DNA from 3 places in the Paenibacillus azoreducens genome. Region 2 is predicted to be linked to each of the others. Evidence: predicted binding sites of a transcription regulator. Region 2 holds the regulator's gene; each other region holds the start of a gene.
The links. Region 2 encodes NrdR, which represses ribonucleotide reductase genes. Its sites were predicted from a motif close to AACACNATATATNGTGTT; they were not measured.
Positions count from the first base shown of each region.

Region 1: the regulator NrdR is predicted to act here: its motif matches at 1,555-1,572, upstream of L6442_RS22910 (anaerobic ribonucleoside triphosphate reductase).
Region 3: the regulator NrdR is predicted to act here: its motif matches at 1,545-1,562, upstream of L6442_RS23525 (adenosylcobalamin-dependent ribonucleoside-diphosphate reductase).

Region 1 covers NZ_AP025343.1:5,150,215-5,153,497, reverse strand. Annotated here, with positions in the region: gene L6442_RS22920 (hypothetical protein) at 181-351, opposite strand; gene L6442_RS22915 (GNAT family N-acetyltransferase) at 473-1,477, shown strand; gene L6442_RS22910 (anaerobic ribonucleoside triphosphate reductase) at 1,621-3,283, shown strand, end outside.
Region 2 covers NZ_AP025343.1:5,603,526-5,606,808, forward strand. Annotated here, with positions in the region: gene L6442_RS24830 (carbohydrate ABC transporter permease) at 1-391, opposite strand, end outside; gene L6442_RS24835 (carbohydrate ABC transporter permease) at 388-1,371, opposite strand; gene nrdR (transcriptional regulator NrdR) at 1,694-2,170, opposite strand; gene L6442_RS24845 (alpha/beta-type small acid-soluble spore protein) at 2,352-2,570, shown strand; gene L6442_RS24850 (lytic transglycosylase domain-containing protein) at 2,639-3,211, opposite strand; gene coaE (dephospho-CoA kinase) at 3,208-3,283, opposite strand, start outside.
Region 3 covers NZ_AP025343.1:5,302,007-5,305,289, reverse strand. Annotated here, with positions in the region: gene L6442_RS23530 (DEAD/DEAH box helicase) at 1-1,284, opposite strand, end outside; gene L6442_RS23525 (adenosylcobalamin-dependent ribonucleoside-diphosphate reductase) at 1,678-3,283, shown strand, end outside.

The sequences.
Region 1 (3,283 bases), 450 kb from region 2:
AGATGAAACCTAGTTCCATAATATATCGATCAGGGTAATATTTCCAGGATTTTACCCAAAAATCCGAAAGATTTTGGGGAATTAGGTACCTCCAGTCACTTTTAAGTGGCATAGAAACCGCACCATGAAATGTAATATAAATCGCACCGTTAAAGTGGCATAGAAACCGCACCATGAAATTTAATAGATTCGCACCGCTAAGTGGCATATAAATGGCACCATGAAATGAAATAGATTTCGCACCGCTAAGTGCGTATAAACGGCACCATCAAATGTAATATAAATCGCACCGATAAGTGGCATATAAACCGCACCATCGAATGCCATAGGAATCGCAACATCAAGTGGCATGAAATCGTATCGCCTGAGCGTAAAATTGTGAGGGGAGCCTTTTTAACCTTCAGTCACTTAAAGTGTCATAGAAACCGCACCGTAAGTGGCATATTCTAAACAACCCTAAAAGGGGTGCGATATGGACTATAAAATAAGTCAGGATAATTTGCTTCCTCTTGATCCCGCTGACTCGCTGGATTTAAGCCGTGCTGAATTCGCAGTGTGGGAGCGGTACTGCTCTGTTTATTACAGTCAGGCTGCAGACGGCTTTCACCGGCTGACCGGACTCTCCGTGCTTCTGCCCGAGGGGTATGCGCCTTTTTGGCTTAAGCAAGGTGATCGGCTTCTGGGAGGGGTTGCGCTCTCGGATAGCGGAATTCGTAATCTGTTTACGGTCCCTCCATTTGAGACGAGTCCCGGGCTGATTAAACGGATTACCCAAGCCATGCGGCAAATGGGGGAACGGGAGCTGCCTCTTCAAGCCTTGGATGTGCCGGAAGGTCAAGAGGATGCGTACATCAGAGCGGGTTTTTGGCCGGAGCCATACCGCTACCGCTGGATGCTGCGTCCTACTTCCGCTTATACCGGTTTGGCAGAACAAAATATCATTTGCCGCCCGGTCGAGGCGGCTCTGGATTCCGATGAACCGAGGCTGAAGCTGGAACGGGAGATTGGTTTATTTTTGTTTAAACATGTTTATGGAGAGCCCGAAAAGAAATTTGGCATCCCTGCGGGCATATTCTCTGGAATTGAACATCATGAAGGAGACAATCCGGGGGCGGCTGCGGGTTCATTCTCTGCCGTTCTGTCTAATCTTCGCAAGTATGCCGGATATAGTCCGAAAAGCGCTCTCACAGCTTCCTGCCTGCTTTATGATGCCGCTACACATGCGTTGATCGGTGTCTGTTTAATCGAAACGGCGGAAGACCGCATTCCTTCCATTTACGTGCTTGCCGTACATTCGTCTTATAGGGGCCAGGGACTGGGTGCCAAGATGCTAAGGTATGTTTTGACCCTTCTAGAGAAGACGGGAGAATCTTATTTGCGGGTCAAAGTCATGCACGGGCATCCGCTCGAATCTTTATGCTACAGCTGCGGATTTCTGCCGGGGCCTTTTTTTAACCCTGTGATGACGCTTTCATGAGGATGAGGTTCGAGAGCATCAGCATCAGTCTTTCTTTTTCGCTGTGACAATAGATATAGTGTAGTGAATTTGTTTTTACTACCATATGTAGTGTTGAGTGGCTTGACACCACCTCACTGAACGTCGTGAAGGAGGAAGATTTGATGAATGTTAGCAAGCAGGATGAAATCAGTCAGCTCTGGAGTTCCTTCCATGAAATGATACATGCAGGCAATCAAGAACTGCTTCAGGAAAACGCCAATGTGGACGGAAAATCTCCTATGGGACTCATGAGCAAATTTGGGAGCGAAAGCGCCAGATTGTATACCTATGAGAACCTGTTATCACCGGAAGTCAAGGAAGCTATAGACCAAAATATTTTATACCCGCATGACCTTGATTTCTATGCCGCAGGCACGACGACATGCTGCCAGATTCCGCTGGGCAAACTTTTGCGGGGAGGGTTTAACACCGGTCACGGCCATATGCGCGAACCGCAGGACATTAAAAGCGCCATGGCGCTTGCGTCGATTATTTTGCAGGCCAACCAGAACCAGCAGCATGGAGGACAAGCTTTTCCGATGTTTGATTACGATCTGGCGCCTTATGTACGGAAGACATATGAGAAGAAACTGCAGCTGCTGGAGGAGCTGCCCTTGCCCGAAAATTTCGACCGGGAGCAGGAAGCGTGGAAAATGACCGAACGCGACGTGTTTCAGGCATGCGAGGCTTTTGTACATAATGCAAATTCTATGCACTCAAGAGGCGGAGGACAGGTTCCGTTCATATCCATTAATTATGGCACGGACACATCGGCATACGGAAGAATGCTGACGAGGCAGCTGCTGCTCGCTACGCAGCGCGGTTTGGGGAATGGGGAGACGCCTATTTTTCCAATCCAGATCTTCAAGGTGAAATCAGGGGTGAATTTTCAGCCGGAAGATCCAAACTATGATTTGTACAAGCTGGCCCTGGAGACGACGGCCCGCCGGATGTTCCCGAACTTTTCCTTTTTGGATGCCTCGTTCAACAAAGCTTATGACCGCGGCACGCCGGAAAGCGAAGTTTGCTATATGGGCTGCCGCACACGCGTGATGGGCAATGTCAATGGGGAAGAAAACGCGATTGGCCGGGGCAATCTCTCTTTTACATCGATCAATCTTGTCAAACTGGCGCTTTTATCCGCAACCCCGGCCGAGTTTGACCGGCGGCTGATGGAAGCAGTGGATATGGCGGTCAAACAGCTTCATGAGCGTTTTCGCTATCAGGCGGGCCGAAAGGCGGGCAATTATCGTTTCCTATATTCCCAAGGCGTATGGCGGGGAGGGGAGTTTCTGAGACCCCATGATCAACTGGGAGAGTTGCTGAAGCAAGGCACCCTTAGCATCGGTTTTATCGGGCTGGCCGAATCATTGACTGCTCTTTACGGGGAACATCATGGGCAAAATCCCGAGCTGCAGCGACGGGGACTGGAAATCATTCGCTCGATGCGTGAACGCATGGACCGCGAAACTGAGGAGAGCGGCCTGAATTTCACATTGATCGCTACGCCTGCCGAGGGTTTGTCAGGCAAGTTCGTGAAAAAGGACCGGGAGCAATTCGGAAACATTCCGGGGGTTACGGACCGCGATTATTACACGAATTCATTTCATATCCCCGTTTATTATCCGATTACGGCCGCACAAAAAATCAAATTGGAAGCTCCTTATCATGAGCTTTGCAATGCCGGGCATATCACTTATGTGGAAGTGGATGGGTCCGTGATTCACAATACGGCGGCCTTGGACCGGATCGTGCGCTGCATGGCGGAGAATGGAATCGGGTACG
Region 2 (3,283 bases):
TTTTAATCAGAAGATAGTTCGGAATAATCGTAACTTCCCACGGTATCATCATGGTGGACAAAAACAGCGCAAACAGCATGCCTTTGCCTTTGAAATTCATGAATGAAAAAGCATAAGCCGCCAGACTCGACGTTATGACTTGACTGATCATCACCGCGGTCGAGACGATAAAGCTGTTTAAAATAAACCGAATAATTGGAAACCCGGCAATGGCCTCCTTGAAGTTGTCGAGATACAGATGGGTCGGAAACAGCGGAGGCGGAAAGTTGGATACCTCATTTTCGGTCATAAACGATGAAAGCACCGTAAAAATAAGCGGATACAGCACGGCCAGCGCTAAAATGGCAAGCAGCGAATACAACAAAAGCGGCGTGGTTCGTTTTGCAATCATTGATAGTGCACCTTCTTTTCCAGAACTTTAAACTGCAGCACGGTCAGCAGCAAAATAATAACAAATAAAATGAGTGCCTGGGCGCTGCCGATTCCGAAGCGGAAATTAACGAAGGCGTCTTGGTAGATGGAATAGACAATGACATTGGTGGAGTTGATCGGACCGCCTCTGGTCAAAATATGAATTTGGCCGAAAGCCTGGAAAGCCCCGATCACCGACACGATCAACGCGAAAAAAATCGTCGGGGAAAGAAGAGGGAGCACGATGCGCATAAACGTACGGACAGGCCCGGAGCCATCGATTTTAGCGCTTTCATAAAGTTCTTCCGGAATGCCTTGCAAACCGCTGGATAACACAATGTACAAAAAGCCCATGTTCATCCAAATCGTCATGAGCGAGATGGACATAAGCGCCCATGCCGGATCGGTCAGCCACGGAATCGGCCCGATATGAACCAGGCTCAGAAAATAATTCAGCATGCCGGCGGTCGGATGAAAGAGCAGAAACCAAATGATCGAACCCGTCCCCACTGAAATAACGATAGGCAGCGAAAAGATAAACTGAAATATCTTCATCCCCCGCAGCTTGTTATGGGTAATGGCAGCTAAAAACAAAGACCAGATCAACGAGGTCGGCACCGTGTACAAAATAAACATCAAGGTTACGCTCAAATTGGAATACAGCTGATGCGACTTGAACAAGGCCGCAAAATTCTCAAACCAGACGAATTCGGCTACCTGTCCGCGTGGATCGGTAATCGTCATGCTCAAATAAACGGACTTCAGCATCGGGTAAAATAAAAACATAATAAATAAAATCATCGAAGGCGCCAAAAAAACGTAAGCAAGCGCATGTTCTTTCAAAATATTCCGTTTATACATCCTGCTTTTAGTCTTTTTTACATTTAAAACGCTTTCAATACTAGGCAAACCAATCCCCCTTCCTATAACTGCCGATGCAATTTTATTATAACAGCCCATATATGTTATTATCTTACATTTGATTTTTCGCGATTGTCAATCCATTTTCGCAAATTAATTTCGATCAGGCTCAACAAAATTAAATTTTATTTCAGAACTTCCCTACGAATGGCTGCAGTATGTGAAATACTCCATTACACTTCCGTCCTTCCGATTCATTTTGATGCAAAAAAAGACGCAAGCAGCTTGTTTTCCCATCAAGCACTTTGCGTCTTTTGGCGGCTTGTCACCGCGCTTTTATAATTAATCATAAACCGCTTCGGTAGAGCAGCTCCGGGCAGCATATCCTGATCTCTGCTTATACCTAGCGCACCCTGCATAATCAATCAACAGAGTCAGGCATCGTATTTTTCGAAAGGAGACCTTTAAGTTCCTTCATAAACATATTGATATCTTTGAACTGCCGGTACACGGATGCGAAGCGCACATAGGCCACCTCATCCACAGGATACAACTGTTCCATCACCAATTCGCCGATCTGACGGCTTTCAACCTCGGCGACTGCCGTGTTGCGGAGTGATTTTTCGACTTCGGAGACAATCGCCTCCAGCTGCTCCACGGATACAGGGCGCTTCTCGCAGGCACGGATCAGGCCGCGCAGGATTTTATCCCGGCTGAATTCCTCACGGCTTCCATCTTTTTTAATGACGATCAGCGGCGTCTCCTCCACCATTTCAAACGTCGTAAAACGCCGGCTGCATCTTTCGCATTCACGTCTGCGGCGGATCGATTTGTTGTCATTGGCCGGACGGGAATCCAGCACCTTGGTGCCTGCGTAATCACAGTACGGGCATTTCATGCAAACTCACTTCCTTTATCTTTACATTTGGTGTATTGGGGTTCGTTCCCCCGGCATTTAACGGCACAGCAGCGTCCGAAAAAGAACCTTATATTTCCAAGCGGGAAATATATAAAAAAAGTTATGAAGATTCAATCTTTGAGACATAATACTTTTACAAACAGCAAGGAGGTGAACATCGATGGCTCAAAACAACAGCTCTAACAACCTTGTAGTACCTAAAGCTACTGCAGCCCTGAACCAAATGAAATACGAAGTGGCTCAGGAATTGGGTATCTCCATCCCACAAGACGGATACCAAGGCAACATGACTTCCTATGAGAACGGTTCGCTCGGGGGACTCATCACAAAACGTCTGGTAACCCTGGCTGAACAACAACTTGCTGGTCAATTCCAATAATACATGCGTACTCCCGGAAGTATTGAGGCGGCCCGTAAGCTGCTTCAATACTTCTTTTGTGATGATTCTCAAAAATCGCTGTAAATCCGCGTATATTGATTATAATAATAAATCACCCGTTGTACATAGTGCCTTGTTTCACCGAAAGGAACGTCCTTAAGGGAATCCAGCGTTCCATCCCATACTCCCTTTTTAAGCCATCCATCCACGTTTCCTGGCCCGGCATTATAAGCCGCAATAACGGCAATTCGATTGCCTTTGAACTGGGTGTTCAATTTTTTTAGATACCATGTCCCGATGGCAATGCTGGCCTCAGGTTTATGTTTGATATGGTCCATCGTCACTTCCGGAAGTTTAGCCTGTTCCATCGCCCATTGAGCCGTGTCCGGCATGAGCTGCATCAGGCCAAGCGCTCCTTTTTTCGATTCTTTGCCGAGCTTATAATTGGATTCCACCCGAATGATGGAAGCAACCAAAAACGGGTCCACGTCATAACGCTCCGCTTGTGCACGGATATGTTCCTTGTAGTATATAGGGTAAAACCAGGACATCCAGTTGGTGCTGAAAAACAATACGGCTACAAAGCCGATAAACAGCAGGAGAAGCACACGTTTTTTTCGCAAAAATCGTAAAGCCTTCATACGCAACCTGACCGAAGCCAAAACTCATCAATTTGATGTTTCGTCTCTTCTGCGCTCCCACTGTTATCAATG
Region 3 (3,283 bases), 300 kb from region 2:
CCAGTCCTTTTTGCCGCGGTTCATGCCTCCCCGGTAGGGTACGCAAATGAGGCCGTGCTTCTGAAAATATTGCAGCAAATATTCCTGGGTGGCGCGGTATTCGGTGAACACGATCACCTTATCGTCCATCTGCCGGATCAGTTCGATCGTTTTTTCGGCTTTGGTATTGGCTTGGATTGCTTTAATCGCATTTACCAGTTCCCAGACCTTGGCTGTAAGCGGCGACTCGTCCGGAATTTTTTTGGAGAGATTCACAAGCGTCAGAAATACGGCGTCACGGCTGCTGCATACTTCCCGCTGCAAGGTAACAAGCGACAGCATGCTGCTTAGATTGCCGCCGGAGGCCTGGTATTGTTCCTTCACGAAGTTCGTCACGCCGTCATACAGCGCCTGCTCCTCAGGCGACAGCTGCAGACTGACATTGCTTACATGGCGTTTTGTAAAATGAACCGGGCCTTCGCCGCGGCGATTGCGGATCATTACTTTGGCCAGTTCGTCTTTAAGCTGTTCCTGATTTTTCGGCTGTCTTTTTCCGACTACGAAATTGGTGGCAAAGTCTCCTTGGCGGCCTAGCTGTCCGGGTTTGAGCAAGGTGATCAGATTAAACAGCTCGGTCATGTCATTTTGCACCGGAGTTGCCGTCAAGAGCAGGCAGTATTTCTTCCGCAGCTTTTGGATGAATTGATAGTTTGTCGTTTTTTTGTTTTTCAGTTTATGGGCTTCATCGATGATCAGCATGTCATATTCCTGTTCCAGCAGAAAATCCTTGTGCGGGTCGCGTTTCGCCGTATCGATCGAAGCGACGACAATATCGGAATGCCAGGTGTAGGCTTTTTTTTGGGCAACGGCGGGAATGCCGAATTTGCTGTTTAGCTCGCGCACCCACTGCAGCACTAGAGAAGCCGGCACGAGAATCAATACTTTGGATACGAGGCCGCGAATGATATATTCTTTTAAAATCAGGCCTGCCTCGATGGTTTTGCCAAGTCCGACCTCATCGGCCAAAATCGCTCTGCCGGACATTTCAAACAGCACCCTGCGCGCCGTGTCCACCTGATGGGGGAGCGGGGAAAGGCCGTACAAATGCTTGAGGCACTGAAGTTCGTCGAAACTGGTAACCAGACGGGCTTCTTCGCCTTGAATGGCCAGCTGCGCCAGCTTCCAGTCTCCCCAGGGTCCGCCTTTGTCCAACCGGCTGCTCAGCTCCTCAAGCCAGCTGCGGTCGATATGCAGAGGAACCGGAAGATCAAGCGCCTGCCCGCTGGGGGTTGGGGAATTGTTCATATCCGTACCTCCTTCTCTTCGTCGTATACCTACGTATGTGTAGTATGCACGTAAACGAAAGAGTTCATAACAGGGCGGGAAAGAACAGGGGTTAAATTAGGCGATGGATGTTTTCATGATCAGATTCATAGACAAAAAATCAAAAAAGTGAGATAAAAGCAGAAAAGGAGAGTTTGTCCGGCGAAGAGGACTGTTCAGCCTTGAAATTCTCAGATGTACTCTGTAGAGTCACAACATATGGTATTGTATAATTAGCAATGTGCACAATATATGGTGCGTATGGGCTTTGTTTCAGGAAGTGGCGCCTTATATATGACTAACGGATCATCAGATGAGAAAACGATAAATTAGGGTGGATTTAAGCAAATTTCATGGGAGGTTTAATGTTTGAGCATGAACGAACGAAAGCAGAAACTTGAGGGATTAAGCGAAAAAATCTTTTTGGACCGGTATGCGTGGAAAGATGCGGATTCCAGTCATGCCAAGGTTGGGGATGTCGTATTGGTGCTGACCAAAGACGATCCGAAATTTCCGACCAAAGAAGTTGGCGAGATCGTAAACCGGGACGGCAATAAAGTGACGGTTAAAACCCGCCGCGGCGAACTTGTGGAATCGGATGTGGAACGGTTAACGCTGAACATTGAAAAAACACCGGAGGAGATGTGGGACCGCCTGGCCGGAGCGATGGCCTCCGTAGAAGAAACGCCGGAGCTGCAGGAGGAATGGCGGGAGAAATTCCGCTCGGTACTGGATGATTGGAAGCTGGTTCCGGGCGGCCGGATTGCGGCGGGGGCAGGCGCCAGCGATGAGCTGACGCTGTTTAACTGCTATGTCATTCCATCGCCGAAAGACAGCCGTGGAGGCATCATGGCTACCCTGTCCGAAATGACGGAAATTATGGCTCGCGGCGGCGGTGTCGGGATCAATCTGTCTTCTTTGCGTCCGCGCAGAGCGATCGTCAAGGGAGTTAACGGTTCTTCCAGCGGAGCCGTTTCCTGGGGAGGATTGTTCAGCTATACGACCGGCCTGATTGAGCAGGGCGGAAGCCGCCGGGGCGCGCTTATGCTGATGATTAATGACTGGCACCCGGATGTGCTGGATTTCATCACCGTCAAGCAAACGATGGGACAAGTTACGAACGCGAACCTTTCCGTTTGCGTAAGCAATGATTTTATGAAGGCGGTCAAGGAGGATCTGGATTGGGAGCTTGTTTTCCCGGACACGAACGAGCCGAATTACGATGAAATCTGGGACGGCGATCTCGATAAATGGAAAAAGGAAGGCCGCGCCGTAATCCACTACCGCACGGTCAAAGCGCGTGAAATCTGGCATACCATTATCGAATCGGCATGGAAATCCGCAGAACCAGGCGTTGTATTTATGGAATATTACAACCAAATGTCCAACAGCTGGTATTTCAACCCGATCATCTGCACCAATCCGTGCGGCGAGCAGGGGCTGCCTGCATGGGGCGTGTGCAATCTGTCGGCGATCAACCTTTCGAAGTTTTATGACGAAGACAAGCAGGACGTAGCATGGGACGATTTGGCGTTGACTACGCATTATTCTGTACGATTCCTGGATAATGTCATTGCCAAGACGCCGTATCATTTTGAAGAAAACGAAAAAAACCAGAAGAACGAACGCCGCGTCGGTCTCGGCACGATGGGGCTTGCAGAGCTGATGATCAAACTGAAAGTCCGCTACGGCAGCCCGGAATCACTGGAATTCCTGGACAAACTGTACGGATTTATCGCCCGCGAAGCTTATTTGGCATCCACTGAAATCGCCAAGGAAAAAGGTTCCTTCCAGGCCCTTGACGCCGAGCTTTATTTGCAAAGCGGCTTTATGAAAAATATGACCGAGGTATATCCGGAGGTAGGAGCGGCGATCCGGGAAAACGGCATCCGCAACGTAACCATCATTACGCAAGCTCCGACCGGAAGCACAGGGACCATGGTCGGGACATCGACAGGCATCGAACCGTATTTCGCGTTCA